Regions from separate parts of the Paenibacillus sp. ALE2 genome, predicted to be linked through region 2. Evidence: riboswitches for the same ligand, from Rfam matches in the RefSeq annotation. Region 2 holds a riboswitch; each other region holds the start of a gene.
The links. Region 2 has a riboswitch for cyclic di-AMP ahead of ACXHJ1_RS06215 (C40 family peptidase). Riboswitches for the same ligand answer to the same signal wherever they lie in the genome.
Positions count from the first base shown of each region.

Region 1: another riboswitch for cyclic di-AMP. It lies ahead of ACXHJ1_RS06610 (3D domain-containing protein); the one in region 2 lies ahead of ACXHJ1_RS06215 (C40 family peptidase).
Region 3: another riboswitch for cyclic di-AMP. It lies ahead of ACXHJ1_RS12085 (TrkH family potassium uptake protein); the one in region 2 lies ahead of ACXHJ1_RS06215 (C40 family peptidase).

Region 1 is NZ_CM134213.1:1,552,841-1,555,108, reverse strand. Features, by position in the region: gene ACXHJ1_RS06615 (TatD family hydrolase) at 1-200, shown strand, start outside; cyclic di-AMP (ydaO/yuaA leader) riboswitch at 401-680, shown strand; gene ACXHJ1_RS06610 (3D domain-containing protein) at 952-2,100, shown strand; gene rnmV (ribonuclease M5) at 2,247-2,268, shown strand, end outside.
Region 2 is NZ_CM134213.1:1,447,967-1,450,234, forward strand. Features, by position in the region: gene ACXHJ1_RS06210 (hypothetical protein) at 1-819, shown strand, start outside; cyclic di-AMP (ydaO/yuaA leader) riboswitch at 1,096-1,233, shown strand; gene ACXHJ1_RS06215 (C40 family peptidase) at 1,239-1,739, shown strand; gene ACXHJ1_RS06220 (GNAT family N-acetyltransferase) at 2,043-2,268, shown strand, end outside.
Region 3 is NZ_CM134213.1:2,774,901-2,777,168, reverse strand. Features, by position in the region: gene ACXHJ1_RS12085 (TrkH family potassium uptake protein) at 1-1,123, opposite strand, end outside; cyclic di-AMP (ydaO/yuaA leader) riboswitch at 1,524-1,676, opposite strand; gene ACXHJ1_RS12080 (CPBP family intramembrane glutamic endopeptidase) at 1,938-2,268, shown strand, end outside.

The DNA of each region.
Region 1 (2,268 bases), 100 kb from region 2:
TGGCCCAGGTTCCGCTGGATCGTCTGCTGATTGAAACGGACGCGCCATACTTGACGCCTCATCCGTTTCGTGGGAAGCGAAATGAGTCGGCCCATGTGAGATTGGTGGCAGAGGCAGCTGCCCAAATTAAGGGAATTACGGTGGAGGAATTGGTATCCATTACGACCCGAAATGCTTTGGAACGATTTGACATTCAGTGAAAAAGCGAAGAAATCAATCAAAATAAAGAGATAGACGGAGCTAATTATGATTTTGTTGCAGGAAACTCAAGAATATTACAATTTTTTAACCGAATATTTTAAAAAATGTACTTGAAACCTGCTTTACAACATGCATGGAAACAGGATATCATCTTTTCAGTGAATTGTTGTTGAGTGTAAACATCAACAAATCATTTCATGAACCAGTCTCGCTGAGTCCCTTTTGCAGGGAACGGGGGAACCGATATGGCTTACAGTACGTCCGGCGTATGTGCAAGAGAGAATGTCTCTTCAGCAGCCGGCTCAACCGAAATTCATTTCCCGAATGGGATGAACAGGTAGAGAAGCCGTATTTCGATTTCTTTCTGGGTCTTCGGGGTGAATGTGAAGGCGACCGCCATGAGCGGTTGACCTAAGCTAGGGCGACTCTCTACGTCCGAACCCGACAGCTAACCCCGTAAGCGTAACAAGAGAGAAGCCATCTCGTGCATGAGTTTTCCCGCATATTCACACATGTCGGAAGCCACGAAAGAGCTCTCTAGTCTCTTTCTTTGGCTTTTTTTGTTGTGAATAAAAGAAAATCTGTCATCATACTGTGGTTAAACAGGGGAGGACAGCATGCCGCGAAGACGGGTACATGGTGCAGGACAGTCGCAGTACGGGCTTGTCTTGTAGAAAATCTGTTATAGTCACGTCAACGATCAACTATGTCTTACTCCAGACGGCGGGCTATGTAAGGAGGACGGAGGAAATGGGCATTTTCCGAAAAGAGGAGACCCATGAGTCACGCTCATCCAGCATGTCTTACGTATTACGTTGGAAGCAAGAGAATGTGCGCCAGGCTGCTTTGGTTGCTATTTTTCTAATCGCACTAACGATTATGATTTCAATTCTGATGTACACGCAATCTAAAAAACAAGTCTTTTTTGTCATCGATGGTAAGGCATCTGCGGTAGAAACCCGGGAATCCAAGCTCCAAGATTTGCTCAATGAGCATTCTATTTCACTTCAGCCGCATGATACAATTTCCATGCCGCTAAATGGGGCAGTTCAGGATGGGGATCGCGTAGTCATTAAACGTGCCAATCAGGTTAAAGTATCCTCAGGCAATAAGACGAAAAAGCTGTACACAACAGAAAATACAGTAGAGGGTGCCATTCGCACTTCGGGCTATAAATTATCATCAACGGATAAAGTTTACCCTGCGTTGGATGCCTCTGTTTCAGCTAACATGGACATAAAAATCGTCCGTGTGAAGAAACAGCAGGTCGAACAGAAAAAACAAGTGCCTTATCAGGTCATCAAAACGGCAGATCCAAGTCTCTATAAAGGCGATAATCGAGTCATTCAAAGTGGCAAATCGGGTGTGGTAGTCCAGCATGTTCAAAAGGTATACCATGATGGAAAATTGGTATCCAAACAGCTGGTCAACAAGGAAGTCGCACAGAATCGTGTGGATAAGGTAATTGCGGTAGGAACGAAGAAGAAACCGGTCGTTCTAGCTGCTTCCATCGGCCCTAAAGATGCGGTTAAGGCTACAAAGGTTAGTTCGGGCAGTGCTGTCCGTAAAGCAGGTATTAATTTTAATTATAGAAAAGTTTTACAAAATGTCTCCATGACGGCGTATTCCGCACAGGAGCCAGGTATCGGTACACGTACCGCCTCCGGCACGCGTGTCACGGAAGGACGCACCATCGCTGTCGATCCGAGTGTAATTCCAATCGGGTGGTGGGTGTATATTGAAGGGGTGGGCTTCCGCCGTGCGGAGGATACCGGTGGCGCGATTAAAGGCCACAAAATCGATGTGTATTATGAGAGTTTGAGCCGGGCCAACCAATTTGGTCGTAAGCACGGTAAAACCGTATATGTTATCGGACCTGTAAAACCGGAAATCAACTAAAACAGGTTGTGTATGTTGAGGACAATGCGATAGTATTAACAACATAGTTATGCCATGCTAAGAAGAGGATACCCTCTTCTTATTTTGTTTTCAAAAGCAGGGAAAGATAAATATATGTTGCTGTGTAGCAGTGGAGGGAAACGAAGATGATCAAGGAAGTGATCGTGG
Region 2 (2,268 bases):
GTTATAAAAGAAGGCTGGGCGCTGGTACGCATACGCTTTTATATCGTGATCATTTTATTTCTGTATCGTTTGCTGTGGGGAGTATTTCTCTATAGGCTGGTACAGTCTGCCGTTATCCCGCTGCTGCTACGTTATCCTGATCAGAGCCAAAACGAACTGGGAAAGACCTTGTTTTGGATGGAGGGCCAGATCGCCTTGATGGACAGCCGGGAAGTACATGTGTACTTGTGGATATTACTAGGGGCGACCGTATTGCGCATACTAATCACTCCCTTCATTAGAGCTGGCATATATCAAAGCCTGCATACCGATGCGTCTGAACCGCAAAGCCTGTCCTTCTTCAAGGGGATGAAACGCCACGGTATGTCATCGCTATTGTATTACATCATCGAGTTGGGTTTGCTGCTGCTTCCCGCCTTTTGGGTGGTACCGAGACTCTATCCTATTGTAGTAGGAACGTTGCAATCTTCCTCTTACCTGCTACATTTGTTGCCCTATGCCATGGGGTGGATAGCTTACGGTTGGGTCATTCGGCAGTGCATCCTGTATATGCAGCTGGGCACTGTCAGTGGTCACACCATACTATCCTCCCTGCTCGCCTTCTTTCGCCAGCTTCTTCCGGCTGTTGGTGTATCCCTGTTGCTCGGTACTTGTGTGTTGCTAGTTTTCGGTCTATTTGGCACCGTGGCGATGATTTGGACGGGTATGTTGGCACTGATTCTCCAACAATCGTATCATTTTGTTACCAGTCTGGTCAGGCTGTGGCATATCAGTTCACAGTATCGGCTATGGCACATCGATATCTCCAGCAGAGGCTAACCCCTCACAATATCCTCTCTTCTGTATTTTCAGCTGTCGAAAAAACTTTTTTCTTTCCCGTGCAAACGGCACATAACTGAATACTGTTAACAGAATCTGTTCCTGGAGCGTTAGGAACAGATTTTTTTTGTAACTTTTTGCGATGAAACATTTGCCAAAGCCTGCTGTCTTTGTTACAATAATCGCAGTGAACTGATAGTAACAACTTTGTAATCTTTATTGTAACCTTTATCTTAAAAACATCGTTGTCGTGAATACTGCTCTCCAAGGTGCACATCTTAAGTTAAGCCTAATTCCTGGCACCTAGGAAGCGGGGGAACCAGTTTGGGTGAATTGATCTCGCAACAGAGTGGTCATAGGGGAACCTTCTACCGAATCCTTAAGCTAACCTCGCAGGCATTGGAAGGGGTATATTTTTTTTGAAGAAGAAGCTAACGATCGCAGCCATGGGTCTCGCCATTGCCTTTACATCTTTTACATTCGGTGGCAGCAGTGCATTTGCAGACTCTAAGATGGACCAGGTCATCCAAGATGCCAAAGGAACGAACTACAGAAGCGGAGGCACTACACTCGAGGGATTCGATTGCTCCGGCTTCACAATGTATGTATTCAACAAACTGGGAATTAAACTGCCGCATCAATCTGGATCACAATTCAAAATGGGTTCTTCTGTATCCCGCGATGAAATGAGACCAGGCGACCTGGTGTTCTTCAACACCACAGGAAGAGGCGTTTCCCATGTAGGTATCTTCGTAGGTGAAGGTAAATTCGCCCACTCCTCGACTTCACGTGGTGTAGTAGTTAGCTCACTGAACGAAAATTATTACGCTAACCGTTATGTCGGTGCAAAAAGAATTATGAGCACAGACGCTTACCATTCTGTAGCTTCAGATATTCCTGATGACGACAACGTAGAATAACTACCGCACAGCAAGCTAACCCTAGCCGCAATTTGATTCTGGCCGGAATCGAATTGCGGTTTTTTATGTCCACTACATCAGCAATGATTATCATTACTGACGAACTGACACCTCAAAAGGTTTCAATTTTAGCGAACATCGTCGGTTTTACCGTCACCGCTGGGGGAGCATATGAGCAGTAAATCCTTCTTATTGAATGTATACCCGACTTAGGTACGAAATAAACACGCTTGCCATTCTCCTACAACTTGTCTACAATCTGTGGTTAATGATTGAAGTACCTGCATAAGGAGGAATGGAAAAGTGCCGGCCTCAATATCCAACTACCGGATCGTACCGATGGACGAGCATCAAGCGGCTGAAATCTGTGAGTGGCGCTATGATCCCCCCTACAACATATACGGCTGGCTTCCCTGGGAACAAATGAAGGCGCTTGAAGTCGAATTTGGAAGTCCCACGCTTCGCCAAGAGCAATATGTTGCGGTCCTGGACGAAGAGAATGAGCTGACGGGATTTGCTCAATATTTCC
Region 3 (2,268 bases), 1.3 Mb from region 2:
GATCTTCGGTTGCGGACAGAATCATCGTCACCCCAATTACGAACAGCAACCCCAGCAAGGTAATAGTCAAAGCCTTATAAATGCGTGCCTGCGCAAGTCGGTACCGGAACAGCACAATGTCTTCCCGTCCCCGCAGCATCGAAAACACCGCTCCAATGAGCAGAGCAAATGTAGTGGTCTTAATCCCGCCTCCAGTGGAGCCAGGCGAAGCCCCAATAAACATGAGTATGATGATAAAAAACTGCGTAGCCTGCCGCAAGCCTGCAATGTCCAGCGTGTTGGCACCTGCGGTGCGAGGGGTAACGGACTGGAATAAAGAACCCAGCAGTTTACCACCCCAATCAAGCGAGCCAAGCGTCTTCGGATTCGTAAACTCAAATACAAAAATGACAAGCGTCCCGACGACAATCAGAGCAGCTGTCATGCTGAGTACCACCTTGGTATGCAAGGACAGTCTCTTACGCTTGCGATAATCTGCCAGGTCAGACATCACTACAAAACCAATACCACCCGAAATAATGAGAAACATGGCTGTAAAATTAACAATCGGATCATATACATAACCTGTCAGGCTGCGAAATTCACCGAACAAATCAAAACCAGCGTTATTAAACATGGAAATGGCATGCCAGATCCCAAAATAAATCGCCCTGCCGACAGGCATATCAAATGACCAGCGAATCGAAAAAATAGCTGCACATACGCCCTCAATCATCAGCGAGTACCATAGCACCTTGCGGATCAATCCGACAATTCCTTCGACAGAGGTCTGATTCATCGCTTCTTGCAAAATAAGGCGCTCCCGCAAGGAAATCCGACGCTTGAACACCAGCGCGATCAAGGTAGCCATAGTCATAAAGCCAAGTCCGCCAATCTGAATCAGCGCAACGATGACAATTTGACCAAAGGTTGTAAAAAAGAGCCCTGTATCCTTAACGACAAGCCCAGTTACACAGGTCGCGGAAGCGGCAGTAAACAAAGCGTCTATAAACGCGAGTGGTTTTCCTGTTGTATTAGAGATGGGCAGCATTAACAATAAACTACCTATTAGAATGATAATGGCAAAGCCTGCAACGAATATTTGCGGTGGAGAAAGCCGAAGCCAGCTTGCATTGGGATTCATTTATTCATCACTTCTCCTCCTTGGTGAACTATGAGCATGGAGAACGCTCAGCTCATAAAATCACCAATTCTTTTCAGTTTCTTTTATAAATCAGAAAAGTATCCGCAAAGCGGGATACTTTTGCCTTTCAATACTCACTACACTTTATACGTAACTACCTCATGGAACGTTTGATGACTTTAAGGCGGGCAGCAGCGAAGCGGTCCATTTGAATCTGGAGAAGCGATAGCGCTCGCCTTTGACTCTGAATTTTACCCTTATCAAGGTCTAGAAAATCAAAAAAAATTCAGTGGCAACAGCGATTGGAAGATCAAATGGAACGCGCAGCGTCCTTAACTCAGCAAACTTTTATTCACACTTATACACACAAAAAAAGACACCGGAAAACCGAGTGCCTGACTTGGTTCCTGCCCACAGCCTACGAGGTTAGCTGACGGATTCGGGCAGCACAGTATGCCCTATTTACACTTCCGATCCATCAGGATCGGCTGTAAAATTCCCCCCAGTAACATGGTTCCCCCGTTTTCTCACAGAAATTCGGCTTAAATGTATGTCATTACCCATATATTTCATAGGCATTGCCTCAAGATTATAATCCTTCTCTATCCAGATCACAAAACCGATTTCGCCGAAAAAACGTGAAATTGGCTTTAATTTGCGATTGGGCATCGCTTAATCACAGCTTATCTAATTTTATTAAAACTTTAAAGTGCTTTCACTCTGTTTTCATGAATATCGCTGGTCTGTTGGCGGGAACCTGTGCAGTATGATATCTTTAATGGATGTTCTTATTTACAGATTAAGGAGGAAACTCATGAATCCTATCGGGAAACCGGTCGTGCTCACGGCCAACTTCAAAAAATTAGGCTTGCTGGGCGGGGTTGGCCTGATTTGCTTTTTTATCTTTCAATTGCTTATTCCCTCGCTTAGCAATCCAAGTCCGGAATCATTGATGAATGCAAAGGTCATCAGCAAACAAGAAGCGATCGTACACGCCTTGGACTTTGCCCGTTCCGAGCTGGGCTATACGGAATCACAGCCAGAGAAGCCTGTCGTGACCTATCAGGCTGAAACAGATTTGTACGGTTATTTATCCAGAGAAAAACTGCTTCAAGCGTACGATCGTACATGGAAAAAAAATTATC